Regions from separate parts of the Bacillus sp. FDAARGOS_235 genome, predicted to be linked through region 2. Evidence: predicted binding sites of a transcription regulator. Region 2 holds the regulator's gene; each other region holds the start of a gene.
The links. The regulator LexA, encoded in region 2, represses DNA repair genes until DNA is damaged. The targets are predictions, from matches to a motif close to CGAACATATGTTCG.

Region 1 (11,037 bases), 520 kb from region 2:
GCTTTTAATGTGTCTTCTTTCGACGCAGAATTATTAATTACACCGCGTTTCTTGAGCGCATCTGCTAGACGGTCCTCTTGAATTAAATTTTCATCAATCGGACTTAAAGATCCTACATTAGACGGCGTTGCCGCATAAACAGATTGACTACCTACCCCAAATGTGCAACTAAGCACTGCTGCCGCCGCAAGCGTAGACAGCACTTTAAAAGGCTTTTTCTTCATCCCTATTCCTCCCCAATATTAAATACGTTATAACGCTTATATAATAATGAAAATTCAGATAATTTACAATATGTTGTCTGAATTTGTAATATTTTTGAAAATATTCTTTGTTTTAGATTGATGTACATTCTAATTCATCAATCTTCATGGTTGCTTCTTGCATGTGAATGAGTATCGTAGCATGTATGTCTCCTTCTACGACAGGGGCATTCAAAGAAATCCAATTCATATGCTCATTTTTATTTTAATTTTCAGTTTCAGATGGGTGATAGCAGCAAGCTTACAATCATAAAAAGATCGTCCGCTATATTTAGTGGACGATCTTTTTATTTAAAATATAACTACACTATCTCAATATATCCTTCTGTTCCATGTACCCGAATTCGTTGCCCGTCTTTTATTCGTTTCGTAGCATTCTCTACCCCGACGACTGCTGGTAATCCATATTCACGCGCAATCACTGCCCCGTGTGTCATGAGTCCGCCAACTTCCGTAACTAACCCTTTTATAGACACAAACAATGGCGTCCAGCCAGGATCAGTAAATGCCGTAACTAATATATCTCCATCTTCTAAACTTGCATCTTCCATGTTTAAAATAACACGAGCTCTCCCTTCTACCACTCCAGAAGAAACAGGCAAACCTACTATTGCTTCGGTAGGGAGATTTTCTCGTTTATATTTACCTATAATAATTTCACCATCAGAAGTAATAACACGCGGAGGTGTTAGTTTTTCATATAATTTGTACTCATTTTTTCGTTTATGAATAACTTTGTAATCTAGTTTATTCGTGCGGACGACTTCGTGAAGTTCTTCAAAAGTAAGATAGTATATATCTTCTATTTCAGTAATAACGTTATTTCGCACGAGTTGCTCGGCTTCTTTTAGTAATGCCTGCTTATATATGAAATAGCGATTAATCATTCCGTATTTTGGGTATTCACGATAGCCAGCGAAATTCCGAATTATACTGATCATTCGCTTCGTCTCTTCTACTTTTTGTTTGCCATCTGCTAAATACTGCAATTTGTCTAATAACTCTTCTTCTCTTTTTAAAGCCTCCTGCAGCCCTTCTTCAAACTTCCGCTTACTAGCACCAGCTTCAAAATCTCTTATATTATTTAAAATCATCGGGATAATTGTAGTTGGTTTTTCACTCCAGCGCGTTTTCGTAATATCGATTTCGCCGCTGCATCTCATTCCGTATTTATTTAGAAACGCCTCGATTGCATCTCGAACTTTTTCCCCGTCTTTAAACTGAACTAGTTCATCTAAAAAGCTGTCATCTTCTATATGCTGTAAATACGCAATGACTTCTGGATACGGACGAATCACATCTGCGACATCCAATAATGCTAAACCCATTTCTGAAGTAATATTATTTTGTACAGATTGAGAAAGTGTGTCTGCTGCATTTTTTTCTCCTAGCCATTGCTCCATCTTTTCATTGATCCATGATAAAGCATTCATACCTGCCATAATGACAGCCATACTTTGCGGGTGAAATAATATTTTCTTTAATTGCTGAATATCTTCTAAAATAAAATCAAGTACATCTGATCCTGATTTCGTTTGAATACTTTGTTTTAACTCTTCTATCGATGCTTGACTGTTCTTGATTAAATCCGTAACGATTGCTGGGTCGTTTTCGATTTGTGGTTGCGAGCTTGCAGGTGGCATACTTTTTCCAAGACTTTTTTCTTCTTCATCCGGTAACAATTTAATAAAATTATCTCGCTCTATTACAGTCATTAATGCATCTTTAATAAGCGGCTCTGATTCTCCTATTGTATTTAATAAAAATTCTCTACTAGCAGGTGAGGCCAATCTTTGTGCAACATCAACAAACAGCCTTCCCCCAGCTTGAAACCTCGGTCCAAAGGATGTTAACTGGAATAAAGACATTCCTAATGGCTTCAAAGGATCCGTCATCATTTGCTGGTGACCGACCGATACATACACATGATTTTCCTGATCATTCGCTTCTGGAATTGGATACAAAGTCGTTATCGGCCTACTTTGAACAATATAAAATGTATCATCAACTAAACACCATTCAATATCTTGCGGACAACCAAAATAAGCTTCAATCTGTCTTCCGATGCGTGCTAATTGTAAAATTTGTTGTTCAATAAGTGTTTGAACTTTTTGCTGATTAGGAGCAATTTTCTTTGTCTCTGTTCCGCCTTCTTTTCGTCCATAGATGGCTAATTTTTTCGTTGCGATGACCTTTTCGACGATTTCGTCTTCTTTTACCTTATAATTATCGGCAGAAACCAATCCAGATACTAGCGCCTCGCCAAGTCCAAAGCTGGCATCGATTGATAACACCTTCCTATTAGAAGTAATCGGATCCGCAGTAAATAAAATCCCTGAAGCCACAGGGAAAACCATTTTTTGAACGACAACACCTATAGAAACTTGATTATGATCAAAGCCGTTTTGCATTCGGTATATAACCGCTCGATCTGTAAATAAAGAAGCCCAACACTTTCTTACATGCTGCAAAACCGCTTCTTTTCCGATGATATTTAAATACGTATCTTGCTGACCAGCAAACGAGGCATACGGTAAATCTTCAGCAGTAGCACTAGAACGCACTGCATATGCATGTTCATTTCCAAAACGCGAGAGATAATGAGCTACTGATTCCACTACATCAACTGGAATTTCCACTGCCATAATGGCTTCTCTAATTTTCTTACTAATTTCACTAATTTGATCTCGGTCCTCAATTTTTAGTATGGCTAGTTGATTCAACAAAGTATGAAACACTTCAATTTGTTCAATGGCTTTTTCATACCCTACTGTTGTAACACAAAATCCTTCTGGCACTTGTATACCTTGAATGTTTGATAACTCCCCTAAATTCAATCCTTTTCCACCAACGAGAAAAAGCTGCGTTTTTTCTATTTCCTGAAAATCGAGAACGAAAGAACTCATTTAACATCTCTCCTTACTAGTCATGTGTTCTTGATTTTAGCAGTAGTAAATAAGAATAAACAGTCTATTTCGAACGTTAATTACATGATATAATTAAGTTAGGAAGAGATATAGAAAATAAAAATGGATTCACCTAAGCTGACTTACTATTGTTGATTTAAGAAGCTTCTTATTAAAATATAAAGTTACTAAAAGAAAAAAAACAATCCAGACAGATTGATAATGTAAAAATATCTATTGAAATAAAAATAAGAACAGCCTTCTTCGTTGAATGGCTGTTCTTATTTTTGTTACCATTATTAAAAATTCAGGATAGCACATCTAATTTTGCTCAAAGAAAGAATCCTATATTTAGGATAATCCCTTCAAATAACTGTATCGCACAGATTACTTCGATTTTTCAATTCATTAGTTAGCAAAAAGGTTTTTATTTTAGTTAACTCTCTTTAACCTTCTATATAAATAAGCTCCTATCAACATTAATCCCCCACCAAAAACGGATAACCAATTCGTATCATGTCCTGTAGCAGGTAATATCTGTTCCTTCTTAACAATTTGTTTATTCAATGCGTTATTTTTAGTAATTTGCGAATTCACTCGATCTATTCCTTCACCTTTTGGATCTGTCACTTCACTTTTTGGTTTTGTCACTTCTCCTTTTGGTTCTGTCACTTCACTTTTTGGTTCTGTCACTTCTCCTTTTGGTTCTGTCACTTCTCCTTTTGGTTCTGTCACTTCTCCTTTTGGTTCTGTCACTTCTCCTTTTGGATCTGTTACTTCTCCTTTTGGATCTGTTACTTCTCCTTTTGGATCTGTTACTTCTCCTTTTGGATCTGTCACTTCTCCTTTTGGATCTGTTACTTCTCCTTTTGGATCTGTTCCTTCTCCTTTTGGATCTGTTCCTTCTCCTTTTGGATCTGTCACTTCTCCTTTTGGATCTGTTCCTTCTCCTTTTGGATCTGTTCCTTCTCCTTTTGGATCTGTTACTTCTCCTTTTGGATCTGTTACTTCTCCTTTTGGATCTGTTACTTCTCCTTTTGGATCTGTTACTTCTCCCGATACTTTATCCACAACATTTTGTATTACTGTACCAGTGTAAAAGATGCCTGTATCAGCAAATGGATCTTTTACTCCAAACTCATATACTTTCTCACCTAACGTATTCCATGTAATTACACCATTATTGTAAGTGCCGCCATCACTTTTTAAACGGATTTTTGTAGAGATTTCACCGTCTTTTTCATAAATAGGTACTTTCACTTCTTTATGTACTTCTACGTCCTCTAAAAAGACTTTTTGATTTTGAATATTAATGTATGCTTGCTTACTTAATTCGATAACAGGTCTAACGTCACGAATTTCATTCGCTACAAGGCTTAAAAACGTTAGTTTTTTCAACTGACTAATTGGTGATAAATCAGAAATATAATTTGCCTCTAAATCAAGTTTTTGCAAGTTTACTAAATTTGATAATGGAGTAATATCCTTTAACTCATTATTAGGTACATCTAATACTTTAAGATGAGTCATTTTAGTAAGTGGTGTCACGTCTTCAATTTGATTTTTCCCAATCCATAATTCATCTAATTGATTCAATTGGTCAATGCCCGATACATCTTTAACCTTATTACGCGTTAATACTAAATCTTTTAAAGGTAATGCATATAACGGTGTAATATCTTCAACTTGATTACCCGCTAAAGTTAAGTATGTTACATTTTTTAACGAGCTTAATGGAGCAACGTTCGTAATTTTATTATTTGCTAAATTCAAGTAATCTAATTGTCCCATTTTTGCTAATGCTGTTACATCTTCAATTTGATTGCCTGCTACATATAAACTTTTCACATTCTTCATTTCAGTTAGTGGTGCAACGTTCGTAATTTTATTATTGCTTAAATCAAGAGATTCTAAATTATCCATTTTAATAAGCGGTGTTACATCTACAATTTCATTACCGCGCAAAGCTAAATGGTTCAATTGTTTTAAGTTCGCAAAGAACGACGGATCTGTTATCTTTGCATTAGCAACTGTTAAAGACTTTAAATTAGGCATATATTTCAATCCACTATAGTCGAGGATCTCATTCGTATTTAAAAATAAGTTTTTTACTTGTAATAACTCTTCTTTCGTAATTGGTGTATTTAAATCTTTTCTATTAAATACTTTTTTATTAACAAGTTCCCTTAATTTTTTGTCCGTTATCATATTTTGACTATCAATTTGATGATCCGTTTCCTTATCACCTGCATTAGAATTATCATCTGGTTTCTCAGTTTCTTTGTTATTTGCTGTCGGATCTGAAATTTCAAATTGAACTTGATATTTATGATCATATCCAATAGCAGGAATGAGAATATGCATTTGCATATTATATCTCTTCGAAAATTCTCCTATTTCAAACTGAACTACTTTCGTCCCATTTTTCCTCTTATCTTCTGACAATACTTTCACATCGTGAAATACACCTGGTTGATTTCTATCTTCTATTCTAAGATATTGGAAATAATCGCTATCTTGTACTGTTGCAGTAACAACTTTTTTCCCATTTTCAATCTTAACTTTGGGATCTTTTATGTATTGAGACACCATGGATGGCTCATCTTTTTGATCTTTATATATTTTGATTTCAACATTATATACACGATCTGTTACCATAACTCCTGCTTTATTTTCTGCTATTTTTTCCGCTGCTTGCACTGGGCTAGAATAAACAGCAAAAGGAATAGCTAATGTTGTAGCTACTACTAACGCTCTCATATTATTTTTTTTCAAAGCAATATCTCCCTTTATACAAATAAATTATCTCTCAAATAAATGATAATGATTTTCATTATCATTGTCAATGGGATTTTTTCTTTTTATTTCTTGAAGTCCACACTTTAAACAAACCGTTAGAGTGTTTAAAGTGTGACCCTCCATGCTAAAAAAGCTATTCTATTCCATTTCAATTAAATCACCGAATTTAAAAGTACGTTTATGCACAAAAGCATCTGTACAAATAATCGTCTCATTTAATGGATTAATATCAACTACTGTTATGTAATTTTTATATAAGTAGCCACCTTTATAATATGTAAGTAAAATCTCTTCCTCACCTAAATAGGAACATAACAACTTATTTTCAAGCACTTCTTTTGCATCCTCTGTTAAGATCGGACGCGTGACTTTCGTTTTCACATGTATCATTTCTTTAATAACTGCGAATTGCTCTGGCATACTAGCGAACGGTTGCCACTTTACCATCCCTCTTCCTTTTGGCATATTAGCATTCTTCACGATTTATGTCCTCCTAATAATGTGTTTCTATATCTTGATGTTGCGACGCTTGTGTAGGAAATCCCACGTAAAATACTGTTCTTACCAAACCGTGTTCGAATTTCATCCATAACTTTCGTTAATCGGATTTCTTTTTCCCTTTGTACAATGTTATCGAAAAGCGAAATTTGCTCTTCACCTTCATTAATAAGGTTTGTTAATGAGACACTTAACGATCTAATCGGTTCTCCTGTATAGCGCTCATATAAAAAATATGTACAAATATTGTAAATATCCATCGTTACATTTGTTGCCCGATTTAACGTATGCGCCTTTTTTATTCCCCCACCGTATTCCTTGCTATACCCAATTGAAAAATGAATTGTTTGTGCATATTTCTCTTCTCTTCTCAACCTATAACAAACTTCTTCTATATGCTCTAATAAAATAACTACGAACTCTCCTATCGAATAATCCCGTAATAATATTTGGCTTTTCGCTATAGATGTTGTCGCTGGAACGTATTTCTCTGCTATTCTGCTAAAATCAATCCCGTTACTATGTAAATGTAATTCTTCCCCTATTACACCGAAAGATTGCTTTAAATATTTCAAAGGATACTGAGCTAATTCTCCAATTGTATGTATACCTTTTCGATTCAATTTCATTTCAGTTTTGTACGATATACCCCAAAATTTACTGATTGGTCTAATACTCCATAACTTCTCGGGTATATCGTCATACGTCCAGTGTGCTACTCCATCTTTACTCTTTTTCGCTTCAATATCCATCGCTACTTTACTCAATAATAAATTAGGCCCTATACCAATCGTACTTTCAATCCGTGTACGTTCATATATTTCTCGCTTGAGCTTTAATGCGAATTCGAGCGGATTACTCGCAAACAAATGAATACTTGCAGTCATATCCATGAAAAACTCATCGATACTATATTGATGAAAATCTTCCGGCGCAACATATTGCAAAGCTAAACTAGTTATGAAAGTTGAACATTTCATATACGTATGCATAATCGGATTTGCAATAATAATATCTGGCCGCTTCGGTATTTCGTACAACCTTGCCATTTTCTTAATCCCTAACGCTTTTAATGGCGGTGTTACTGCTAATACGATTGATCCACTCCGATTTACATCTCCTACGACAGCCAATTTTGTATAACGTGGATCCAGTCCTTTTTTAATACATGACACACTTGCATAGAAGCTACGAAGGTCTACACAAAGAATAATACGATTCGGTAAAAGAGAATAATCATACAAGGTTATCACCCCTAATAAGGAACATTTGTTCTTATTATATACGAACTAATGTTCTTTTAAAAGATATTTCTATGAAAATTTTGGTTAAAATAACCGTAATTTAATAATTTGTTTAAGAAAAACATAAGGAATTCCCTTCTATATTCATAAAAGGTTTTTTCTATACTTAAAAATATAAATAGATACAAGGAGAAACAACTGAATTCTTCTTGTATAAGCAAGGTATTTTAGAACCCATTCTTTTGTATTCAAAAAAGTCTTGTTTTTAAATAGATATGTTCATAGTAGCAATATACTTATATAAGAAAGACTTATTTCGAAAAAAATACTATTTAGCAGTACTTTTTATAGAAAATAAAATATTATTGGTTATTTTCTCACCGTTGTTTTTCTAGTTTTATCATTCAAATTTAGACACATATTTATCTTACCTACATAGACTAAAAGCGTATAATTACATACTTTATAGATTTTTTATAACAATATCTCGAACGGACTATCATGAATCATAAATTTAATAACTCGAATATACTAATCATTTTCGAATAAATTCTAAATATTTAAATAATATAGCGTGCATTTCTTTTAAAATAAACATTGAATAAATTAAAATTACAGCCTGTTTTTTTAATGTTGAAGAAAGATTGTTTATCTGTATTTCATCAATCAAATCTCTAATTACATAATTTTGTACGAGAAAGGGATTGAATTTATGCAAAATTTTAATTTCATTTGTGAACAATTTGCTACAATACTTAAAGGGAAAAGTAAAATAAGTCAAGGTGGTTGTTCGGTGTCTTTTCACCGCGATTTTAGGGTGCTTGTTCAAGGAAAACCGAGTACCTATGTAGTACCCGTCGGAGTAAGTTTTGAATCGTTGGATCAAAATGGTAATGCATTAAATTTAGGCGAAATCGCTATTCTACAAGAAGAGACTCCTGCATTTATGAAATCAATTGTACAACAAGGAATTATTGTAAGTGCTTTACATAATCACTGGCTTTACATGAATCCCTTAATTATGTATATTCATATCCAATCTGTAGAGCCTCCATTACATTTTGCACAAAAGTTAGCCAATTCTTTTTTGTCCTTAAGTAGCTATCCTATCGCTAATAATGAGGGGCAATAATTGGTGTTTAGGATATATTTACACATTACACTTTTCATATGTGCGAACATAATAAAATCATTTCACTTTTTACTCAAAAGAAAACAACTGCCTATCAAATTTTTAGATAGGCAATTGTTCAATCTATTAAAATAAAGCACCCTACTATTTTATAAAATACTATTCTCCAAACAAAAAATACAGATTTCCAATTCACTTTAGCCTTCTTATCTCATATATTCCCCTAAAGTTAGTTTTTCCTTGTATATTTTTTCAGCATCATCCCCTACATAGCGAATGTGCCAAGGTTCATACGCATAACCAATTACATTCTCTTTTTCCTTTGGATAGCGAATAATAAATCCTGCACGATGCACATTTTCTTTCAGCCATTTCCCTTCCTTCGTCTTAGCAAATGATAACTCTAGTTCATTATTTATACTTTTAACATCCATCGTTAAGCCTGTTTAATGTTCGCTATGTCCCGTTTTTTCAAAAAAGACTCCCTGTACGTCCAGGATATCAACTTTTGTTTATTTCAATTTTTTTCGGCACTCTGCATCTAGACGGTATACCCATTGGCCACAGTTAGACTATTCAAATCAAAAAAATAGATTACCTGTACACTAAAAAGTATAGCGCACAGGTAATCTAGTTGTTTTTGAGATTAATAAAAAACTAATTTATTTTTTGAATTCTTCCATCAATAATAGACTGAATTGGTTCTTTTGATTTTTTTATATAATCTACTAGTGCTTCAAAATCGGTTGGTCCTGTTTCAGCATCTTTACCGTTTTTAAAGGATACAAATCCATCTCCACCTGAAGCTAGAAATGCGTTCGCAACGACGCTGTAAGTTTTAGAAGGAATGATTTCTTCTCCATTTGTTAAGCGAATACTTTTTACTTTTTCTCCATTAGGCTTATTCGCATCCCAAGTGTATTGGATCCCTGAAATTTGAAGCATTCTTGTTATATCTTTTTGCCATTGTTGATTTAAAATATCACGAATGTCTTGACCTGTTAAATTTACCTTTATTAATTGATTTCCGAATGGTTGAATACCATATATCTCTCCCCATGTAATATCACCAGCATCTAAGTCATTACGAATACCACCAGGATTCATAAGTGCAATTTGGGATTGCATTGTTGTACGCTGGGCATCAGCAACTAAATTTCCAAGAGTAGATTCACCAGCCGTATTTAGTTTGCGATCTAGTGGAGCAATAGACTTACCTACAACTTCATTAACAAGAGGTGCGATTTTTGCTTGATATTTCTCCATCTTCTTCTTTATTTTTTTATCAGGCTCCATGCCTTCATGGTAAGTTGTAACAATTTCTGCTTTTTTCTCAACAATATCTTGTGTCTTACGATCAATCTTTACATCAACATCAGCAAAAGCCATACCATAAGAATTTGCTTGTACGACAAGTTTATTATTGACAGTTCCATTTACATAGGTGTGGCTATGCCCACCAAAAATAACATCGACTTCTGGATCAGTCTCATTTGCTAATCGAACGATATCACCATTTGTTACGCCGTTTCCATCTGTTGTACCTCCGTTATGCGCAAGAACAACGATAGATTTAACGCCAAGTTTTTTTAATTGCTTTACGGATTTGTTAATAGCTTCAACTTCATCTGTAATTTCAACATTCTTTAGCATAGTAGGCATAACAAGGTTAGGAACATCCGTTGTTACGACTCCGATAAATCCAACAGGAACTCCTTGCACCTTTTTTATAGTGAATGGTGGTAAAAATAAACGACCAGTGGATTTATTATAAAAATTTGCGGCAACATATGGGAATTTTGCTCCTTTAAAATTGCCTGTTTTCTCATGGTATCCACCATAAATAAGGCGGTTCATTTCCTCAACACCTTCATCAAATTCATGATTTCCTATAGTTCCAACATCGAATTTCAAATCATTTAGAAATTCAATCGTAGGTTCGTCTTGTAATAATGCTGAAACAGGAGTACTTGCTCCAACAACATCGCCAGCATGTACCTTTAATGTATTCGGATTTTGTTTTTCACGATCACGTAAATAAGCCCCTAAGTACTCGATTCCCCCTGCATCTTTATTGTTAATTTTTTTTACAGTGTCTAGTTGCCCATGAAAATCGTTAATACCGAGCATTTGCACATCTATGTAGCGGTTTTGTTCTGTACTTGCTTGGGCTGAAGGCGCAGCAAATACACTAG
Region 2 (11,037 bases):
TTTCCTTTACGTCCGTTTCTATGTATTTGGAGAAAAACGAAGAAGTTTGCTTTGTTATTGGGGGAACATCGATGAATTATATTATATATTTTATGAAGAAATTATATTCTTCAGCAGGAAAAATACTGTATGTGAATTTATTTGGTATGGTGTTAATCAGTTTACTTGAAGGGATAGGTATTATTTTATTACTTCCTATGATAAGTATGACTGGAATAATTAATACAGGTGAGGAGACTTCTTTTATTGCACCTGTCTATAGAATTTTGCAGAATTTCCCTAAAACAACAAGTTTAATTTCTATTTTAGGTATATATGTATTAATAGTGTTAAGTCAAAATATACTGCAAAGAAATATAACGTTAAGAGATGCGAGAACGCAACAAGTTTTTGTACGAAAGTTAAGAGTAGAAACATATAGTATGATTTTAAAAGCAAAGTGGAGATTTTTTTTAGAAAAAAGGAAAACAAATCTAATTAATATATTAACTACAGAATTAGCTCGTGTTAGTTATGGGATTAATTTAATTTTACAATTGCTAGCTACTATTCTATTTACATTCATACAGGTAGGGCTTGCGTTTTTATTATCTCCCCAAGTCACTGTATTTGTTTTGGGCTTTGGCTTATTGTTCTTGGTAGCTTCTCGTGTTTTTATAAAAAAAGCACGGATACTAGGCGGTAAGACCTCAGAATTGGCAAAAGACTATCTTTCTGGTATAACAGATCATTTCAATGGAATTAAAGATATAAAGAGCAATACTTTGGAAGGATCACGTTTGGAGTGGTTTCAATCTATAACAAAAAAGATGAGTAGCGAACAAATGGAGTATATGAGAATAAGGTCAAACTCTCAATTGTTTTATAAAATTTCAATGGCTATATTAATTGCATTTTTTATATTTTTGTCAGTAAATATGTTTCAAGCGCAAACGGCCCAGTTACTATTAATCATTCTCATTTTTTCAAGATTATGGCCAAGGTTCATGACGATTCAGTCAAATTTAGAACAACTGGCTGCAAGCATTCCTGCCTTTAAGTCATTATGGGAATTGCAACAGGAGTGTAATGAAGCGGTTGAAATGCAGGATATATACATGCAAAAACATATAAAGCCGATTTGTATAAAACAAGGTATTGAGTGTAAGGATGTTTCTTTTCGTTATAATAAGCAAGAAGCTTTATATGCACTTCAAAACATTAATGTACAAATTCCAATAAATAGTATGACGGCAATTGTAGGACATTCTGGTGCTGGGAAAAGTACATTAATTGATGTGTTAATGGGGTTAATCCAACCAGAAAAAGGTCAAGTGTTAATAGATGGTACCCCTCTTACAACTGATAATTTATTATCATTAAGACAGGCTATTAGCTATGTACCACAAGATCCGTTCTTATTTAATGCTAGTATAAGAGAGAATTTAATGATGATTGACTCGAATGTAAATGAAGAACAAATTTGGGCTGCATTAGAATTTGCGGCAGCAACTGAATTTGTACGAATGCTTCCAAATGGACTTGATACACTGATTGGAGATCGTGGGGTGAGGCTTTCAGGTGGTGAACGTCAGCGACTTGTATTGGCTCGAGCTATTTTAAGAAAACCGTCGATTTTAGTATTAGATGAGGCTACGAGTGCGTTAGATACTGAAAATGAAGTGAAAATCCAATCAGCAATAGAAAGATTGAAAGGAACAATGACTATTGTTGTTATTGCACATCGCTTATCTACTATACGCAATGCAGATCAAGTTATTGTTTTAGGAAAAGGTGAAATTGTTCAAAAAGGTGAATTTAATCAACTAGCTAAAGAAAGAAAAGGTGTATTTCGAAATTTACTAGGGTCACAAATGGAAGTTGGTTCTTAGAGGAGAAAAATTGAATGAAGCTTTGTATGAATGCAGTTCGAATCGAATAAAATCTCGAATAATGGTGAACTACAACAGAATCTTATTCGGGATTTTATTTGCGCGTTTTTAAAGTCAGTGAATACATATAAACAAGTACCTTGCAATAAATAGTACCAAGTGGTATATTATGGATATATCTAGTACCGTGTATTGAACAGTACTAAACTAAGAAAGGAGGATTACATTTGAACGTTCAGTTTAAAAAAGGTGTGTTAGAGCTATGTGTTTTGGCACTTGTGAAACGTAAAGATAGTTACGGTTATGAACTTGTACAGCAAATTTCAAATAAATTTTTAATATCGGAAGGTTCAGTATATCCATTATTACGTCGTTTAACGAAAGAGGGATATTTTCAAACGTATTTAAAAGAGTCCACGGAAGGACCGCCTCGTAAATATTATCAGCTAACAGAGCAAGGAGAGACGCAACTTCATTTGTTAGTAACAGAGTGGAGTGATTTTGCGAAAGGGGTACAAGAAATTATTGAAGGGGTGAATTGGGATGAATAAAGAACAATTCCTTAGAGAATTATCGAATCAGCTTAGAAAGTTACCGGAAGAAGAGAGGAAAGATATTTTATTTGATTATGAAGAGCACTTTCAGTTTGGGATAGAAGAAGGGAAAACTGAATTAGAAATAATAAAAGGACTTGGTTCTCCTAAAGTAATTGCAAAAGAATTACTTGCGATGTATCGTTTCGATGAAATGAAAAAAGATCCATCGACTTCAAATGTTACAAGAGCTGTCATGGCGGCGATTGGACTTAGTTTATTTAATTTTATTATCGTGTTAGGCCCTTTAGTTGCAATTATCGGTTTTATATTTTCTTTTTGGGTCGGTGGGATTGCTAGTGTAGTGACACCATTTTTCGTTATCGTAAAAGTATTTATGGGCACTTTTATATGGTTGGATCTTTTCGTTAGTATAACATTTGTTGGAGTAGGTTTGTTGTTATGTATGATAGCGTATTATAGTACGAAGTGGTTTAAAAGATTGTGCGTACGTTATGTGATATGGAACTTCAAAATGATAAAAGGGGAGTAGATGATGAAAAAAATATTGTTAGTAGCTATCGCTTGTATCATTATTGGAGTAATAGGGATTTCACAAACATATGAAAAAGCAGTACAAACTGCAGAAAAAGGCGATAAAGAAGACGTAATTAAAAACGAAACGTTAAAAAATATAGAAGTTAAGTTAGGGGCTGGGGATATTGTCGTCCAAAAATCTCCGGATGCCTCTTTTTATGTAAAGCAAACAGGAGATGTAAGTAAACAAGAAATTCGTATTACTGAAGATGGTGACACATTAAAAGTTATTGGGGAAAGAAAAAAAGATGTTTCGTTTGATTTTTCCTTTTACAATTTCGGATTTCAAACGTCTACATTGACTATATTTGTACCAGAACGTTCTTACCAAGAGATCAAAGTAAATTCAGCAGCTGGACAAATAGAAATAAGTGATGTGAAAAGTGACCGCGTAAATGTTGGAACGCTGGCAGGAGAAGTGGATTTGAAGTATGTAACAGCTAAGAACGTAGAGGGATCTACAAAAGCTGGTGAGGTGAACTTTAAAAAGGTTATGGGGAAAGTAACAGCAAAAACGACTAGTGGGGATGTATATATTATGGATCATGATCCTAAGTATGATGTAGAGGCAAGCTCAACTGCTGGAGATGTAACTATTACTTTATCGGAAAAACCAAAAGATGCAGTAATAACTGGGCAAACTCCTGGTGGAGATGTGACAATTTTTAATGAGGAAAATAAAAACGTAACAATTGGTAATGGGAGTAAAAAGATTAGCGGCAAAACGGCTGCTGGAGATGTTACTATAGAAACACGTTAATAATAGATGAGAAGATAGATTCATTCGAGTTTTTTGGAATGAATTAAAATCTACCAATATATAAAAGAAGATAATTCCCTATATAAATAAGGGAATTATCTTCTTTTATTATTTTTAATGTAAATCACGATATACGCCAATTACTTTTCCAATAACTGACACTTGTTTTAAAATGATAGGTTCTAATGAAGAGTTTTCCGGCTGTAGACGGAAGTGGTCTTTTTCTTTATAGAAACGTTTAACAGTTGCTTCGTTATCCTCTGTTAAGGCAACGACAATTTCACCGTTGTATGCAGATTGTTGTTGGCGGACAACAACTAAATCTCCATCAAAGATACCAGCTTCAATCATGCTATCTCCAGAAATACGTAACATAAATACTTGATCTGATCCAGAAACGATACTAGCTGGAAGTGGGAAGTGCTCTTCTACACTTTCGACTGCTGTAATCGGTAAACCGGCAGTAACTTTTCCGACGATTGGAACTTGAATAACAGATTGTGTTTCTGTATCCATTCGGTCATCGCCTAAAATTTCGATTGCTCGTGGTTTTGTTGGATCGCGTCGGATATAGCCCTTTTCTTCTAGTCGTGATAAATGTCCGTGCACTGTAGAACTAGAAGCGAGACCGACTGCTTGACCGATTTCACGTACGGAAGGTGGATATCCTTTTTCTTGTACTTTTAGCTTAATAAAGTCGAGAATGTCTTGCTGGCGTTTCGTTAACTTTTCCATGTTTTCTAACACCTCGTTTTCTTTCGTTTTTCTTATTAATAAGTATAACATGCGAAAAAACATTCTACAAACATAAGTTCGAACAAAAGGGAGATTTATGATACACTAGAGAGAAAATATAGCGAGAAAGAAGGGTTCAAAATGAATGCAATTGTTTATGCACGTGTGAGTACAACAAAAGAAGCACAAGAAACATCGTTATTGCGTCAAAAGGATGAATTATTGCATTTAGCTGAGCGCTATGAAATGAATGTGACAAAAGTGATTGAGGAACAGGCTAGTGGCTATACAATTGAACGTGATGGCATATTAGAAGTATTAGATACAATTCGAGATGAACAAGTTGATGCACTTCTAATACAAGATGAAACACGTCTTGGTAGAGGGAATGCGAAGATTGCGTTAATGCATTGTTTACATAAAGAGGGAATAAAAGTATATACACATACGCATAATGGTGAATTACAATTGTCGGATTCTGATTCGATGGTATTAGATATAATTAGTATTGTTGAAGAATATCAAAGAAAGATTCATAACTTGAAAATTAAACGTGGTATGCAACGCGCGGTAGAAAAAGGCTATCGGCCAGAAAATAATTTGAAAAATCGTCATTTAAGCGTAGGGCGAGAGAAAAAAGAAGTGCCAATTGAGGAAATTGTACGTTTGCGCAAGAGTGAACTCACTTTCGAAGAAATTGCGGCAACGCTTCGTGGATTTGGTCATAATGTTTCAAAAGCGACTGTACATCGTAGATACGTAGAGTATACAAAGCAATTGCTTGATAAAGAAGAGTAACTATTGTATGATAATAATCAGTTTTGATTAGAAGGGGGATTCGAGATGCTTAATCACGAACTCGTTGAACGCATTAACTTCTTAGCGAAAAAAGCAAAAGCTGAAGGTTTAACTGAAGAAGAACAACGTGAGCGTCAATCGCTACGAGAACAATATTTAAAAGGATTTCGTCAAAATATGTTAAACGAACTTAAAGGAATTAAAGTCGTTAACGAAGAAGGTACAGATGTTACACCAGCGAAATTAAAAGCTTTAAAAAAGCAAGATAATGCAAAATTAAATTAAAAGATGGGCGAAGCCCATCTTTTTTATTTGTTATTTAATAACTTTCCAGTTGTTATTTCTCGTTGCTTCTATTCTTTTATGCTTCAATATATAGTTAGCAATAAGTTCAGACATATCTGTTGGAATATCTTTTATTACTGGTTTATTTTGAAACATGAAGAAGTTCCCTCCGCCGTTTGCTCGATAATTATTCATAACAACGTCATATTCTTCATTTATATCGAGTGTAGCGCCTTTATACTGTAAAGACTCTACTCTTTCACCAATTGGTTTTGAAATGTTTAATACATACGAAATCCCTTCCCACATATCGTAATTATAATGCGCAGGTTTTGGTTCTATGAATGCAGGATTAACAATTATATCTCCAACTTTATTTAATGTGAAATAAGAAGCAGAAAGTTCGAGAGCATCTTTTATATCGGCTCCAGTCACTCGAATAACTTTTAATGTGTTTGGGTAAATATAATTGGAAACGATATCCCGCATTGTGACATGTTTCGGGAATCCTGGAGATGTATTATGAAACAAACTTGTACAAGAAATAGAAACGTTAGCTATATCCATCTGGATTTTATTTATGAATTCAATAAAAGGATGGTCTTGCAAACGAGTTTGCATAGCATCTGAAATTCGCATGTCTCCATGAATGATGCCAATAGGCTGATCAAGCCATTTTTGTGTTTTCTCTTCATAATCGGCGACCAAGGAAAGAACATCTTTGTCGGCCTCGATTCCTTGCACAGGCAATAATTGTGCGTAACTATTTTTCTTTACCCATTTTTGTTCTGTTTTTTCGAATATTACTTTTACCTTTCCAACGGAGTGTCCATTGCATCCGGTCTGTAAAATTGTTACACCATTATCTAAAGTTTGAGCAATTTCTCGGTGTTGGTGGCCTGTTAGTAAAATATCTATACCATCAATTTCATCATACATTGCGTATCCTTGGTTTTCACCTGTTAAAACTTCAGTCGGTACTCCTGTTTGAAAATCGCGTTCAAATCCCCCGTGATAGGCTACGACTAGTAAATCGGGCTGCTCATGTTTACGGATGTAAGGAACCCACTTTTTTATTGTTTCTAATGCATCTTCAAATAGTAAATCTTTAATATGATGGGCCTGTTCCCAATTCGGGATGTAATGTGTTGTTGCCCCTAAAATAGCAATTTTTATATTTGATTCAATATGTTTTATTATATAGGGTTTCCCGAAATAAGGTTCTTTTATGTTTTTATCTAAAATGTTTGCTGATAAGTACGGGAAGTTTGCAGTTTCTACAGCATGATTTAATATATCCATTCCATAATTAAATTCATGATTGCCGATAATTGCAGCATCATAATTTAAATAGTTGGCCAATAAGGACATTGGATTTTTCTTATCTTTTTCGTATGTAGCGTAATGATAAGTTAAAGGTGTTCCTTGTATGAAATCACCGTTATCAACTAAAAGAACGTTTGTATTTTTGGAACGTTCTTTTTTTATAAGAGTAGAAATTTTAGCTAAACCAATTTCTGCTTTGGAGTTATCTTGGTAGTGAATTGGATACACAGTACCATGTACATCGCTTGTTAATAAAATATTTAAAGTTACAATTTGATTTTGATTCAATACCATTCACCTTTTCTATTGTTATCTTTCAATTAATCATATCAAATATATGAAAAGAATTTTAATCAGAATGTATAGAATGTGTAAAGATTCTGTAAATAAGTAATTGTTTGTAAAAATATGTGATATATTTCTTCATGTTTACGGAAGGTTATTTTATAACAACGAAAAATGGAGGCATTCACATGTTGAAAAAAGTTTTTGCAATGAGCACAACAGTTGTACTAGCAGCGGGGTTATTAAGTGGCTGTGGAACGAAGGAATCAAGTGCAAGTAAAAATGAGGATACGAAAAAAGGTTATGTACCGAAGACGTTAAATGTTCAATTTGTTCCTTCTCAAAATGCAGATACGTTAGAGGCAAAAGCAAAACCATTGGAAAATCTATTAAGTGATAAATTAAACATTCCGGTAAAAGTTAGTATTTCAACGAATTACAATACAATTGTAGAAGCTATGGCATCAAAACAAGTAGATGTAGGATTTTTACCTCCAACAGCGTATGTGTTAGCGCATGAGAAAAAGGCTGCAAACGTAATATTACAGGCGCAACGTTTTGGGGTAGATGATGAAACTGGAGCTCCCACAAAGGACTTAGTAGATTTTTATAAATCAGAGTTTGTTGTTAAGAAAGATTCTAATATTAACAGTGTAAAAGAATTAAAGGGTAAAAAAATTGGTTATCAAGATGTAACATCATCAGCAGGGTATGTATGGCCTGCAGCTGTATTGTTAAAAGAGGGAGTCGATCCGCTAAAGGATGTGAAACCTGTTACATTAAAAGGTCATGATCAGTCACTTATTGCTCTTTTAAATGGTGATGTTGATGCAGCTGTTGTATTCCAAGATGCTCGTAATATTGTAAAAAAAGATTATCCGAATATATTCGATCAAACGAAAATAGTAAAATTTACGGAGAAAATTCCAAACGATACGATTTCTGTACGTTCTGATTTAGATGCGGAGTGGAGCAAGAAATTACAAGATGCTTTCATTGAAATAGGAAAGAATGAAGAAGGGCACAAAATCATTAAAGAGGTATACTCACACGAAGGATATGTGAAATCTGATGATAGTAAATTTGATATCGTTCGTGACTATGGAAAGAAAGTGAAAACACAATAATACATATGGAAATGGCGACTAACTGGAAAGTGTGTGATTTCAGTTAGTTTGCCGTTTTTCAGTTATTGATAATACATAGAAGGTAGGTAAGATGTGTGATAGAGTTTCAAAATGTCTCCAAAGTGTATCCAAATGGTACGAAAGGATTGAAAAACATAAATTTAAAAATTCAAAAAGGTGAATTTGTTGTAATGGTCGGGCTATCTGGGGCTGGAAAATCTACACTCCTCAGATCAGTAAATCGCCTTCATGAGATTACAGAAGGAGAAATTATTATTGAAGGTGAGTCTATTACTGCTGCAAAAGGCAAAGAGTTACGACGCATGCGCCGAGATATTGGTATGATTTTTCAAAGCTTTAACCTTGTAAAGCGATCCACGGTACTGAAGAATGTATTAGCCGGGCGTGTTGGATATCATTCGACATTACGTACAACGTTAGGCTTGTTTCCGAAGGAAGATTTGGAACTTGCATTTCAGGCTTTGAACAGGGTAAATATTTTAGAAAAAGCATATGCACGAGCAGATGAATTATCAGGAGGACAACAGCAACGTGTATCGATTGCTAGAGCATTGGCACAAGAAGCGAAAATTATATTGGCAGATGAGCCTGTTGCTTCGTTAGACCCACTGACAACAAAGCAAGTAATGGATGATTTGAAAAAAATTAATGAAGATTTTGGAATTACGACAATTGTAAACTTACATTCTATTGATTTAGCGAGGCAATATGCTACACGCATTATTGGATTACATGCAGGTGAAATTGTTTTTGATGGTGTAGTAGATGAGGCAACGGATGAAAAATTTGCTGAAATTTATGGGGACGTAGCTCAGAAAAGCTCACTATTAGAGGTGGCAGCTAAATGAATGACGTGACGATATATTCGAAATCGATACCGAAGCCGCCGAGTAAATTGAAACATATGTTAACGGTTATTCTAGTTATTTTACTGTTGTGGGGTAGTAGTGTACAGGTCGACGCATCATTTTCAAAACTAGTAGTTGGTTTTCCAAATATGATGGATTTATTGAAGGAAATGGTGCCACCAGATTGGAGTTATTTTCAAGTTATTACAACAGCAATGTTAGATACAATACGCATGGCGATTATTGGAACGACTTTAGGAGCGATTTTAGCCATTCCACTTGCACTATTTGCAGCAAGTAATGTATTTACTAGTGTATTTTTGTACGGTCCAGCTCGATTGATTTTAAATTTTATACGAACGATACCAGATTTATTATTAGCGGCTATTTTTGTAGCGATTTTTGGAATAGGACCACTTCCAGGTATTTTGGCTCTTACTTGTTTCTCGGTTGGGCTCGTAGCGAAATTATTGTATGAGTCAATTGAATCAATTGATCCAGGTCCATTAGAAGCGATGACAGCTGTAGGAGCGAATAAGGTGCAATGGATTGTTTATGGGGTCATTCCGCAAGTGAAAGCGCACTTTGTTTCCTACGTACTTTATACATTTGAGGTGAATGTACGTGCCGCAGCCGTTCTAGGTTTAGTAGGAGCAGGTGGCATTGGTTTATATTATGATCGTACACTTGGATTTTTACAATATCAACAAACTGCTTCCATTATTATTTATACCCTTGTTGTTGTATTGTTAATTGATTATATAAGTACATTGTTGCGGGAGAAATTATAATGAGTAAAACGACGATAATCGTACCAAAACCGAAGAAACCGAGTGTAAATCGCTGGATTATTTTTATAGCACTAACAGTTATATATGTATGGGCCTTTTCAGGTGTCCCACTCGAGGGAATAAAAAATACAGCGGGAGAAATTACAAAAGCAATTATGACAGGCGTGTTGAACCCAGATTGGTCATATGTATCTTTGCCTGATGGTGAAGATTTATTACATGGTTTGATTGATACGTTGGCAATTGCAATATTAGGTACATTTATTTCTGCCTTTTTATCTGTTCCATTTGCTTTTTGGGCGGCAACGAATATGAGTAGTGGAAAATTAACTTCAGGTGCTGGGAAATTTGTACTTAGTTTTGTTCGTACATTTCCTGAATTAGTTATGGCTCTTTTATTTATAAAAGCTGTTGGGCCAGGCTCTTTTGCCGGAGTTCTAGCTTTAGGGTTACACTCTATCGGAATGTTAGGGAAACTATATTCGGAAGGAATTGAAAATATAGATAAGGGACCGACCGAGGCGTTAATATCAACAGGTGCAAATCGGTTTCAAATACTTTGGTATGCGGTATTACCACAAGTGTTACCAGATTTTCTATCGTATACGTTATACAGGTTCGAAATTAATGTGCGATCCGCTGCGATTTTAGGTGTAATTGGAGCAGGTGGTATTGGTACGCCATTAATTTTTGCATTAAGTTCACGGAATTGGTCTCGTGTGGGAATTATTTTATTGGGCATCATTCTAATGGTAATTATAATCGATTTTATTTCAAGTTCGATTCGAAAACGGATTGTTTAACGGATTTTAAAAGCATCGAAGTCAGATGCTTTTTTGTCTTTTTAAGTGTTTATTAAAAGAAGTCTGTACGTTTGTATAAATATACAGATAATTCCCTTTCTTTTTAAAATAAAAACAATAAAAAAGTATGTCATATTGAATACCCATACATTCCCGAAATCATTGGTTTTTTTATAAAAAATCAAAAAAACATCAACATATTTGTCGATACATGTTGTATAATCTTGCGTGGGAAGCTATCATATAAATGTATAAAA
Region 3 (11,037 bases), 2.4 Mb from region 2:
ACAATTCCAAAGCGAACGACAGATGTCAAATTAAATATTATAAATGAATGCCCTTTCATTGAAGTAAATAACGTTGAATTGCGAACACTTTTAAATTCTGGTTGCTTTCAAATTGGAAATGTTGATTATGTTTTTAATAACTCTCGTATTATGCAAATCCGCCAATATATTACGGATGAACCTTCCGCTCAATAATTCATATAGTAATTAAAAAGCTTAGTAAAGTAGGTGGATGGTATGCCTTCTGTTGTTGGAAATCTCGTCGTTCAAAACAGTAACGGTTCTTTCAATTTAGGAGATTTTTATAACGTGTCTCCGAAAGAAAACACGAAAGCCTATAACGGATCTGGAGCTTCCAATGTTGGGTTTGTCGTGAATACGTTTAACGGTGTTAGTGCAACAAATACGTTTGATTCTGATGTGGCAGATCAAGATCAGATTGGAACAGCGTAAAAAAGAGGTGTCTCCTATAGGTGACACCTCTTTTTTATATGAAATAGTAACGGATCTTTTCTTTGAAAATTATTCATCACATCACCATTTATTTAAATGATAATCCGCCCTCCTCCAAAGCCTTTCTAAGCTTTGGTAAAGATGCGGGGCCCATACCATGCAGTTTTAAAATTTCTTTTTCACTATATTTTGAGAGCTCTTCTACAGTGTGAATACCATGGTGCTCTAATGCCCTTCTTGCTGGTGCTGAAAGAAGAGAGAGAAAACCTTCTTTTGGCTTTCTCTCTTTCTCACAGGTTGGGCAAGTTGGACAATCGCTACTTTTATAGTACTCGTGTCCCTGTTCACAAGTTCTTAACGTTGCCATTTTTTATAGCCCCTTTCTGTTGTCTATTCCTCAATATTCACAACATGATTCCCATCAAAGAAGTATAAACATTTCTCTTTCACAGGATGTTGTAAGCTTTTCTCGAGTGCTTTTGCATATAACGAAAGCTGCACTTTATAGCGATCTTCTAAAATTGGTTTTGCTTGTTCAAATCCGCCTGGGAATTTACCTTCAATCGTATCTGTTTTGAAATCGATTAGCGTAATACCATCTTCTTCTTCAATCATGCAGTCGATAACCCCTTGGACAAGAATCGATTCCCCGCTATTCCCTTGCCAATCTTGATATGCTTCTTCTGCTGATAGCATCATCGTAAATGGAACTTCACGCTCAACACTTTTCGCCGCTAATACCCTTTTACCTAGGTCACTGTCAAAGAATGAAATTACTTTTTCAATCGCTATTTCTTCCGCCTGCTCGAATGTTAACAATTCCTTATTTACCATTCCAGCAATTTGTTCTTGAAGAACTTCAACCGTAATCGGCTTCTTCAAATCTACATGTTGCATAACGGTATGGACTGCCGTCCCACGCTCTGCGTACGTTAATCCTTTTTTCTCCATAAAGCGCGGACGTGTTTTAATTGGTGCACGTAGTTTTTTAATAAAGGCGTTATCGCTGCCTTCTTCAGACTGATAATTTCTCTTTATTTCTGTAACGGATTGCTTCGCACGATGAGAGGTTGCTTCCTCATACCCGTACTTCCACATTAACCTATCGTACACTTCTTCTTTTCGTTCACTTTGTAATGGCACAGCCTTTTTCTCACGAAGTGCTTCTAACAACTCTTGTTTCTCTTCTTGAACTGGCTCTGGTGCAAGTAGCGTGTTACCGTCCACAACTTCTACTTTCCAGCTAGTGTCATACCCGTAAATTTCATCTGGAATACTTCCTTGTCCTAATTCAAGAAGTATTTCACTATCACGATGTCTATATAATGAAGGTGCAATCCAGTCTAAATAGCAAGACGCTCCAGCACGTATGTGATCTGGTAATAACCATTCACTATGTTCCCTCGCATCGAGCCATTTTTCCATTTCCTTATTTGCATCCTTAACTGTTCCGATTAAAATTAACTTCTCTTTTGCACGCGTTAAAGCTACGTATAATACGCGCATTTCTTCCGCAATTAATTCCATTTTCATTTTACGTTTAATTGCAAGTTGCGATAATGTCGTATATTTAATTCGTTTACGCGGATCAATGAACTGTGAACCGAAACCGAAGTCTTTATGCAGTAAGAAACGTTTCATTAAATCTTGTGTATTAAAACGACGACCGAGTCCAGCTACAAATACGACCGGGAACTCAAGTCCCTTACTTTTATGAATCGTCATAATGCGAACAACATCTTCTTGTTCACCAAGAGCTCTCGCCGTCCCCATATCGTCACCGCGTTCTAAAATACGTTCAATAAAACGTAAGAAGCGGAATAATCCTCTAAATGATGTTGCTTCATATTGCCTTGCGCGGTCATATAATACACGCAAGTTTGCCTGCCTTTGCTTTCCAGCTGGTAAACCGCCGACAAAGTCATAATACCCTGTCTCACCGTACACTTTCCAAATTAAATCAGAAAGTGATTGTTGGCGCGCGAATTCACGCCATCCTTGTAGTAAGTTATAAAACCATTCTAGTTTTTCATGAAGTTCTTGTTCTTCTTCAAGCGGTGCACCTTTTAAGAATGAGCTCATTACTTCATAAAATGACCCTTTCTTTCCGTGAGCACGAAGCGTCGCAAGTTCTTCATCATTTAATCCAACGATCGGTGAACGAAGTACTGCTGCAAGTGGAATATCTTGCATCGGATTATCAATAACGCGGAATACGTTCATCATAATATTTACTTCTGTCGCTTCAAAGTAACCAGTCGCAAGGTCTGCATATACTGGAATTCCTTGTAGTTTTAACTCTTCCATAATTTGCGGTGCCCACGGCATAGAGCGAAGTAAAATAACGAAATCACGATATTGCACTGGTCGCATACTATCCGTTTTTCGGTCATACACTTCATAACCTGAATCGACCATCGCTTTAATGCGCTGCGCCATAAGACGAGCTTCCAGTTGCGCCTTTTCGACTTCCGTACCTTCTTCACCCTCTAGTACTTCTTCTTCCGTTTGCTGAATGCATAATAATTCAGCTGCTACATCTTCACCTATTGGATAGCTAGCACCTAGCTTTAATTCAGCGTCAGCATCGTAATCGATTTCCCCAACTTCTTCGCCCATAATTTGTTTGAAAATAAAGTTCGTACCTGCTAGTACTTCATGACGACTACGGAAGTTTTTCGCTAAATCAATCTTCATTCCGCCGCCCGATCCTTCTTGCGTGAAGCGTTTATACTTTCCTAAGAATAAGCCTGGTTCTGCTAGTCGGAAACGGTAGATTGACTGTTTTACGTCACCAACCATGAACAAGTTCCCTTCACTCTCAGAATCTTTCGTTACGAATTTAATAATGGATTCCTGTACGAAGTTCGTATCTTGATATTCATCGACTAGTACTTCTGCAAATTTATTACGATATTGAAGCGCTACTGCTGATGGCTTCACTTCATCATTTTCACTTTGTTCACTTAAAATTTGCAAACAGAAATGCTCTAAATCTGTGAAATCAACCATTCCTTTATCTCGCTTCATCGCTTGGAAACGCTCTGTAAAGACTTTTACGAGCTTCACGAGTTTTTCTAATACAGGATGCATATCTTGAAAATCTCGTAAGAAACTTTCAGGTTTGCGGCTAAATAACTCTTCTTGTAATTTCTTCACTTCATCTTTCGCTTTATTACGAAGAGAGTCTACTTGTTTTACAACATCCTCGTTGTAATCACTTTTCTTAATACGCTTTAACGTTTGCCACGATACGTTTTGCATCGCTTCATACACGCTTGTCCACGATTCACGAGCTGCTGATGATAACATTCCAAGTAAAGCTGCATCCGCTTGCAGGGTTTCAACGCGAGGCGCCGGGCCGTCAGGAAGCATTGCGAGTTCGGTTGCTTTACGAATATGTTGTTCCGCTGTTTCAAGCTGGAATCTCACATCTTCTAATAGGTAAGAAGCATACACTAAATCTTCAATTGTCTTTCCTTCCACGTCGTATGCTTCTACTAATTTATCGAGCCATTTTTCCGGATTTGGATGCGCTCTTGATTCTGTATGAAGCGCTAAAATCATTCTTTGTAAGTCATCATCACTACGGTCACTCGTATAGCGATCAACTAATTCAAAGAAAATACTATTATCTTCGATTCCATACTCTTCTTCTAATATGTCATCTAGCACTTCTTCTTTTAACAACTCATTTTCTGTTTGATTTGCAATACGAAAACGAGGATCAACATCCAGCATGTAGTAATACCCTCTAATTACTTGTAAACAAAATGAATGGATCGTTGAAATAGATGCTTTATTTAATAGGCTCAGCTGTTTTCTTACATGTTGAGATCCTGGCTCATCAATTAGTACTTTTTCTAACGCTTCTCCAATTCGATTTTTCATCTCTTGCGCCGCTGCATTCGTAAATGTTACAACGAGCAGGCGATCGACATCGACTGGATTTTCCTCATTAATAATCTTTTTAATCATACGTTCAACTAATACTGCTGTTTTTCCCGATCCAGCTGCTGCTGCGACTAAAATGTCACGTCCATTCGCTACAACGGCTTTCCACTGGTCATCTGTCCATTGACTACCTTCTGGTTTTTTAGGCCAATTCTCTATCATTCTCCGTCAACCTCCTCTCTAATTTTCTCCATCGCTTCACTATCTTTCATATCTTTTAACGTACGGAATTGATTATCTTCAAGTGATTCATCAAACTGACAGACAGATTTGAAGTTACAGAACGTACATGCCGCTTTATTCCCCTTTTTGTAAGGAGCAATATCAATAACACCTTCTGTAATGTCTTTTCCGATATTTTCAAACGTATGGTGTACATATTTTTGCAGTACGTTAAACTCTTGCTCACTTGCAATGCTAGAACGCGCACTAAAACTACCGTCTTTTTTCAGACCAGCAGAAATAATATCTGAACTTCCTGTTGAAAGTTTGTTATCCATTAAACGAACAACGTCAGCATCTCCTAGTACGAGGCCTTTCATTTTAAATTTCTTTAAAATTTCTTTTTCAATTTCAGCTTCAGATGCGTCACCTTTCATTTCAACAATCGGGTTATGAATATGAAAGTACAGTACACCAGCAGGTGATGCTGCGTGGCCTTTTTTCATCCACGTTTGTGCATTTGTAGTAACGACATCTAAATACGTTAACATTTGAAGTGCCAATCCGTAATACACTTCCGTTAAGTCTAACGCTTTTGAACTTGATTTATAATCAATAATACGAAGGAATGTTCCGTTTTCATCTTCAGCCTTATCCACACGGTCAATACGGCCGATAACTTCCATCTTCACACCATTTGGTAATGAGAATTCCATCGGCGGAAGCGATCCCGTACCGCCCATACCGAATGGCACCTCTAAATCAACTGGTACGAAACCGCTCGACTTCGCGTGTTCACGAAGAATGATTGACGTACGGAAAATGATTTGTTGTAGTTTTTGTTTTAAATAGAAATGACGATTTGAGCTTAATAAAATTTGTCTTTGTAATAACGGTGCGATTTCTTCTATTACTAAAACAGAAAGATGCTCACACTCTTTTATTGATAAATCCGCCCAAGTGCGGTTTTCGCGTAATAGCCTGTCTGCAATTCTCTTCAGTGCTGCATGGAATAGTTCACCGATATCTGGTGCATCTAGTTTAAAAATATCACGCTCTCTTAACGATAAACCGTGCTGCGCGAAATGAGCGTACGCACAACGGTTGAAGAGTTCCATACGAGAAACGCTTCCTTTTATTTTATCTCCGTATAAATCTCTACTTACTACCGTACTTAGTTTCTGCGCACGATTTCGATAGAATAAACTCGATAACACGCGACTACTTTTTTGTTTCCATTCATCCGAAGTGACGTAGAAGTTATAGACGTCCCACCAAAAATCTAGATTTCCTTCAAATCCGTATCGCTTCCACGTTTGTAGTTGCTGCATGACATAAGATAACGTCACTTCTGGCGTTGCTACGTATGAAATTTGTTCCGAACGCGATAAGTCGTTTACGTCATTCGTAATAAACGAGTCTTTCACATTAGGGAACATTCTTTTTATTTTCTTAATAAAGCTAGATGCAAGTAATGTCTTTCCTTCTTCATCTGCAAGTGGGCATGAAATATATAATTTCTCAGACGCTCTCGTTACCATCTGATACATAACGAACTGCTCTTCTAATAAAGTTTGTCTCGTCGTTGGCGCGAGTTCAATTCCTGCCGCACCAAGAACTTCTCTTTCCTCATCAGAAAGCATCCCTTCATCCATCGGTGCTGCTGGAATAACTCCTTCATTTACGCCGATAATAAACGTAGCTTTCACATCTGATAACCTGGAGTGATCAATATTGGCAACTAATACTTGATCTAATGATGGCGGAATGTTAGCGAATTGAAGTGCCTCAAGTCCTGTCGACATAACGTCCGTGAACATAGATAGTGACATTTTCTCCTCACCAAGCATTTCTACAAACGTATCAAGAAGGCTCATTACTTCTTCCCATACTTGTTCATGGTCTGTTGCAAATAAGAAATCTCCGCTCTCTTCTGCACGTATACGTAATTCTTCTAACTTCTTTGGAACGTCAAGTTCTTCTAAAAATAAGTAAACCGCTTCGCACATTTGCATCACTGTTCCCGCACGCTTTAACCTTTTTTGCATGCGAATAACTGGCGTTCTTACAACATCACGCAGCCTGTTTATTTTCTCTTCCATTTCACGTTCAATATCTGTTATCATTCCGTTTGTATCGTCAAGTGAACGGTAACGGCGATACATCCACGGATCCTCAGAAGTCCATCTCTTCCCTTGTACACCGTACGCTAAACAGTAGTTTTCGAACTCATCCATCTCTTCACGCATCATTTCTTTCCTTACGTCTAATGGATATAAAAGCTCTGTTTTCACGCAGCGAAACACCGCGTCATAACGCCAATTTCCGCTAATAATTTCTAAGGCAGAACGAATACACTCTACTAATGGATGATGTGACATCGGGCGTTTTTCATCGATGAAGTGTGGAATATTATAATCTGTAAATAACGTTTGCATCACATCGTAATAACTTTCCCCGTTACGAAGAAGTACTGCAATATCTCGATAACGATACGTTTCATCCGCGACAAGTCTACGAATTTCACGAGCAACCCCTTCTACTTCAGCTCGTAAATTCGCCGCTGTACTAATTGTTACACTTGCTTCATCATAATACTTTTCATTCGGACGCGCTTCATAATGCGTTTCTAAATGAGCTAATGCCGGAGAATGAAAACGCGGTTGTTCCATAAGTGGAATTGTTTTTTCAATTTCTATTTTCTCTTCACGCGCTACTTGTTTTATTTTTTCATATGTTAACGTCGTTTCATAAAATAAATCCAGTTCATTCACTGGCTGCGCTAATGTTTTTTCATCTATCGTTAACGTAATTGTGACTCTCGCTCCACAAATCATGAGCTGTCTTACAATTTCAAGTTCTTGCGGAGAAAATGAATGAAACCCATCTATATAAATTTCAGCACCATTTACATACTCAGACTGCGGAAGCTTTTCCACTAGCAATTGTAAATAGTCTTCTGAATCTAAATATTTCCCGATTAAAGCACGTTCAAAATCATCATATAATAGCTGTAAATCATATACTTTATTCGCTAATAACTTTTGCTCAGCACTGCTACTATGCGCATCTAATTGTTGCCACATTTCATATACGTTAGATGGCGTCACATTGTAACGTTTAAACTCCGCAATCATACTGCCAAGATGTTCAAAGAAACCGTTTTGCTCTGCTGCTTTTTGGAACACCGATAATCCATCTTTACGAGATTCTACAATTTTACGAAGTAACATATGCACACCCGCTTCATCAATATGAAGACGACTCGCTCCGCCAACTTCTTGCAACACCTTCCAAGCTAATCGTGAAAAACTAAAAACTTGTGCCCGAATAGAACCTCTTACATCCTCACTTTCAATTAACGCCTGCTGCGTCTGGAATGTCATCTGTTCTGGCACAAGATATAATATTGTTTTGCCTCTCGGGCGCTGTTTTAACGCTTCTTGCACTTCTCGTAAACAAAGTGTACTCTTTCCACTTCCCGCTCTACCAATCACCAATCGAAGTGACATGTAACCCCACCTTTCACTTACACAACGAACGTTAGTTTGCTACTATAATTGTATTATAGTACACGAAAAAAGACAAACGGAGTTGTTTGTCTTTTCTATACTTCTACTTCATTATATCAACCTTTTGAAAAATTCGTTTGCACCTCTTGAATTGGCCAATATCGTAAATCGACTTTACCGACAACTGTATCAGCTTTCACAAAGCCAAAGTGTCTACTATCCCAGCTCCCAAGGCGGTTATCGCCTATTACAAAAATATGACCAGCTGGCACCACCTTTTCTTTCGTTAACTCTTCTAATGTAAAATCACCTGTTAGTTGCCTTCCATTTACCTCTTTCTTGTACTTCTCTAAATAAGGCTCATCAATAAATTGACCGTTTATATACAACTTATCATGCTTATATTCAATATGGTCTCCAGGTAAACCGATAATTCGCTTTACATAGTCTTCTTTTTTATTCGCATGAAAAACGACGACATCGAACCTGTTCAAGTCCCCCACTTGATAACTCACCTTATTTACAACGAGCATATTGCCATCTTGCAATGTCGGCATCATTGACTTCCCCTCTACAACGTACGTTGAAAAGAAAAACGTTCGAAAAAATACAGCTAATAGTACACCAATTAAAATTGTTCGTATCCACTCTAGGCCTTCTTTTTTCAAAGTTTTCTTCATCCGCTTCTCCCCTTACCCTTTAATAATGAAGCTTGCATTTATAAAGTGAAACTTAATCGGTGGGGGTTTTGTTCATCCCGCACCGATCGGGCAGTTTGATCCCCACCTAACTTATCTGCTTCAGCCGAATTTTTTGGAGGGAGTTTCACTGCCCTCAAATAGTGGGACAAAGAAGACTATTCTTAATGTAGTTCTAACTTTACTTCAATTCTTTTACCGACATACCATAAAATAAAAATAACAATCGCTACAATAACTGATTTCACCGGCTTATGAATAAACGACATTAAATCATGACCGATGTACGTTAAAATAAAAATCATCACAAGCTTCCCGAATGCGAGCGCAAGTCCGAACTGTTTTACGCTAATGCGAGATAAACCAGCTACAACGTTTATAAGCGCAGACGGTGTAAACGGAAAACAAAATATAACAAACACTGGCGCGAATCCTTTCCTTTCAATCCACCCCATTGCCTTGCGCACTTTCTCATGCTTATTTACAAAAGAAAAGAAACGGCTTCGTCCAAAATGGCGGATAATGAAAAAAACAAGCATAGCACCGATTACTGATCCAAGCCATGAATAAAGGAAACCCAGCCAAAATCCAAATGCAACAGCATTCGCTAGTACAAACACAATAAGTGGTAATGCTGGAATAAGCGCCTCTATCATCGGCAAACCGATGCCAAGAAGCGGTCCGAACGCCTTATAACTTTCAACAATATGATCCATATTTTCTGGTGAAAAATACTCTTTGATTGACTGAAAATCCATTCTACACTTTACCCCTTTACTCTAATTACTACCTCTACTGTATCATTGCTTTTCTGAAAGAGGAAATGGTAGATACGACATATGGAGATGTAATTATTAAGTTTCCATGTCCTTCATTAGAATTCCTTCATTATTTAGCTATGATAATCTTTCAATATTCGACAGGATATGAAGATAATTTAGACACTATACACAAATTGTAACTTAACGGTTACGTTTGATGAAAAAGCAGAAACTACAGAAAGGAATAATTCGTCTTTTTCAAAAAAATACCCTTACTGCACGTAAGGGTATTTCTACCTATATAGAAAGAAGTATCATGTATGCCACAAATATAAAATGATATATATTCACACTACATTAAATATATATAAGGAAATTACCATTATATTGTTCCATTAAAGAACAATATATTTGTACATCTCACTCGGTTTATTTATGAATCTTACAGCGTAAACTGTATATATAATGAAATAAAAAAAGGATGAGTCTCCTCATCCTTTTCCTCTCACACATCTTCTTCCCTAACAAAATACACTTTCTCATAAGCTGGTCTTAATGTTGATTCATCTCTTTTATCAATTTCTTTAAAACAAGGATTTCCTTGTTTCTTCTTTCGATCTTCATATTCTGTACGCAGTTTCGCTGTACGATTTTGTTGATTTTCAAAACTACTTTTTGATATTTCTAATTTCACAGCAAGGCCATTTATAAATCGAATCATAAGATTTCCATCTTTTAATTCTCGATTACTTTCGATATAAAAATGCGACAGCCACGCGCACTCTTTTCTAGAATAAGAATAAGTAGGGAAAAAATAAAGTTGATCTGTCGGACTGATTGCAATCGGTGCTTTATGTGTAATGTGCGTTAACTCTTTCGTTCCTTCTTTTCTGCCCAAAAAACTAGATCCATGCTTACGACAACTTCTCTCTATAATATCTAGAGGCTTTTGAAATACGAAAAAAGAATCTTCCATTTCAACAACTCGCGTAACAATTTTCTTTTCACTTAGAATAACAGGAAGTAAGGCCATTGTATTTTTAGTTACAACATAATTTTCGACATAGCGTTCTACTTTACTTTCCATATCCTATTATCTCCTTTTTTCATTTTCTATTTATATTAGCAGCTGCATATATAATTTTAGCACCTATGAAAAGGAAATAGGTAACAGGTTCCGCTTTTTTACAATTTTTTATCATTTATCAAACATTTGTCAAACAATAAAATCACGATATATAAATTAAATAGTTTTATAACCATAAAAACAGCATTTATACTACCTATAAATATTTATTATCCCTTCCTCTTTTTACATCATTACAACAATTAACTTTGCTATAATTAAAATATAAATCCAATATATGGAGGGCCATTATGGAAGAAAAAGAGATCCACCCATCGATTCAAATGAAAAATAGTAGCGTCATTATCGTGAAAAACTCAGCTAGTATTATATTCGGTTTATTTTTCATTCTGCTATTCTTCGCTAAACCA

Region 1: a site for LexA is predicted at 7,752-7,765, ahead of A6J74_RS29310 (Y-family DNA polymerase). Genes of this name have one in related genera too.
Region 3: a site for LexA is predicted at 8,107-8,120, ahead of addB (helicase-exonuclease AddAB subunit AddB). Genes of this name have one in related genera too.

Annotation. Positions count from the first base shown of each region.
Region 1 is NZ_CP020437.2:5,214,241-5,225,277, reverse strand. Features, by position in the region: gene A6J74_RS29330 (immune inhibitor A domain-containing protein) at 1-224, opposite strand, end outside; gene ppsA (phosphoenolpyruvate synthase) at 566-3,169, opposite strand; partial or broken gene A6J74_RS30810 (LPXTG cell wall anchor domain-containing protein) at 3,602-4,003, opposite strand; partial or broken gene A6J74_RS29320 (leucine-rich repeat domain-containing protein) at 4,181-5,944, opposite strand; gene A6J74_RS29315 (YolD-like family protein) at 6,107-6,448, opposite strand; gene A6J74_RS29310 (Y-family DNA polymerase) at 6,445-7,710, opposite strand; gene A6J74_RS29300 (DUF1259 domain-containing protein) at 8,423-8,842, shown strand; gene A6J74_RS29295 (M15 family metallopeptidase) at 9,049-9,276, opposite strand; gene A6J74_RS29290 (bifunctional metallophosphatase/5'-nucleotidase) at 9,500-11,037, opposite strand, start outside.
Region 2 is NZ_CP020437.2:4,695,935-4,706,971, forward strand. Features, by position in the region: gene A6J74_RS26595 (nucleotidyltransferase domain-containing protein) at 1-75, shown strand, start outside; gene A6J74_RS26600 (ABC transporter ATP-binding protein) at 72-1,871, shown strand; gene A6J74_RS26605 (PadR family transcriptional regulator) at 2,099-2,422, shown strand; gene A6J74_RS26610 (DUF1700 domain-containing protein) at 2,415-2,957, shown strand; gene A6J74_RS26615 (DUF4097 family beta strand repeat-containing protein) at 2,958-3,761, shown strand; gene lexA (transcriptional repressor LexA) at 3,876-4,496, opposite strand; gene A6J74_RS26625 (YneB family resolvase-like protein) at 4,638-5,294, shown strand; gene A6J74_RS26630 (DUF896 domain-containing protein) at 5,340-5,579, shown strand; gene A6J74_RS26635 (bifunctional metallophosphatase/5'-nucleotidase) at 5,610-7,193, opposite strand; gene A6J74_RS26640 (phosphate/phosphite/phosphonate ABC transporter substrate-binding protein) at 7,379-8,317, shown strand; gene phnC (phosphonate ABC transporter ATP-binding protein) at 8,413-9,186, shown strand; gene phnE (phosphonate ABC transporter, permease protein PhnE) at 9,183-9,977, shown strand; gene phnE (phosphonate ABC transporter, permease protein PhnE) at 9,977-10,780, shown strand.
Region 3 is NZ_CP020437.2:1,830,035-1,841,071, forward strand. Features, by position in the region: gene A6J74_RS11185 (spore germination protein GerPE) at 1-195, shown strand, start outside; gene gerPF (spore germination protein GerPF) at 238-453, shown strand; gene A6J74_RS11195 (RNA polymerase alpha subunit C-terminal domain-containing protein) at 542-820, opposite strand; gene addA (helicase-exonuclease AddAB subunit AddA) at 844-4,569, opposite strand; gene addB (helicase-exonuclease AddAB subunit AddB) at 4,566-8,081, opposite strand; gene lepB (signal peptidase I) at 8,198-8,761, opposite strand; gene A6J74_RS11215 (TVP38/TMEM64 family protein) at 8,944-9,537, opposite strand; gene A6J74_RS11225 (competence protein ComK) at 10,046-10,627, opposite strand; gene A6J74_RS11230 (hypothetical protein) at 10,918-11,037, shown strand, end outside.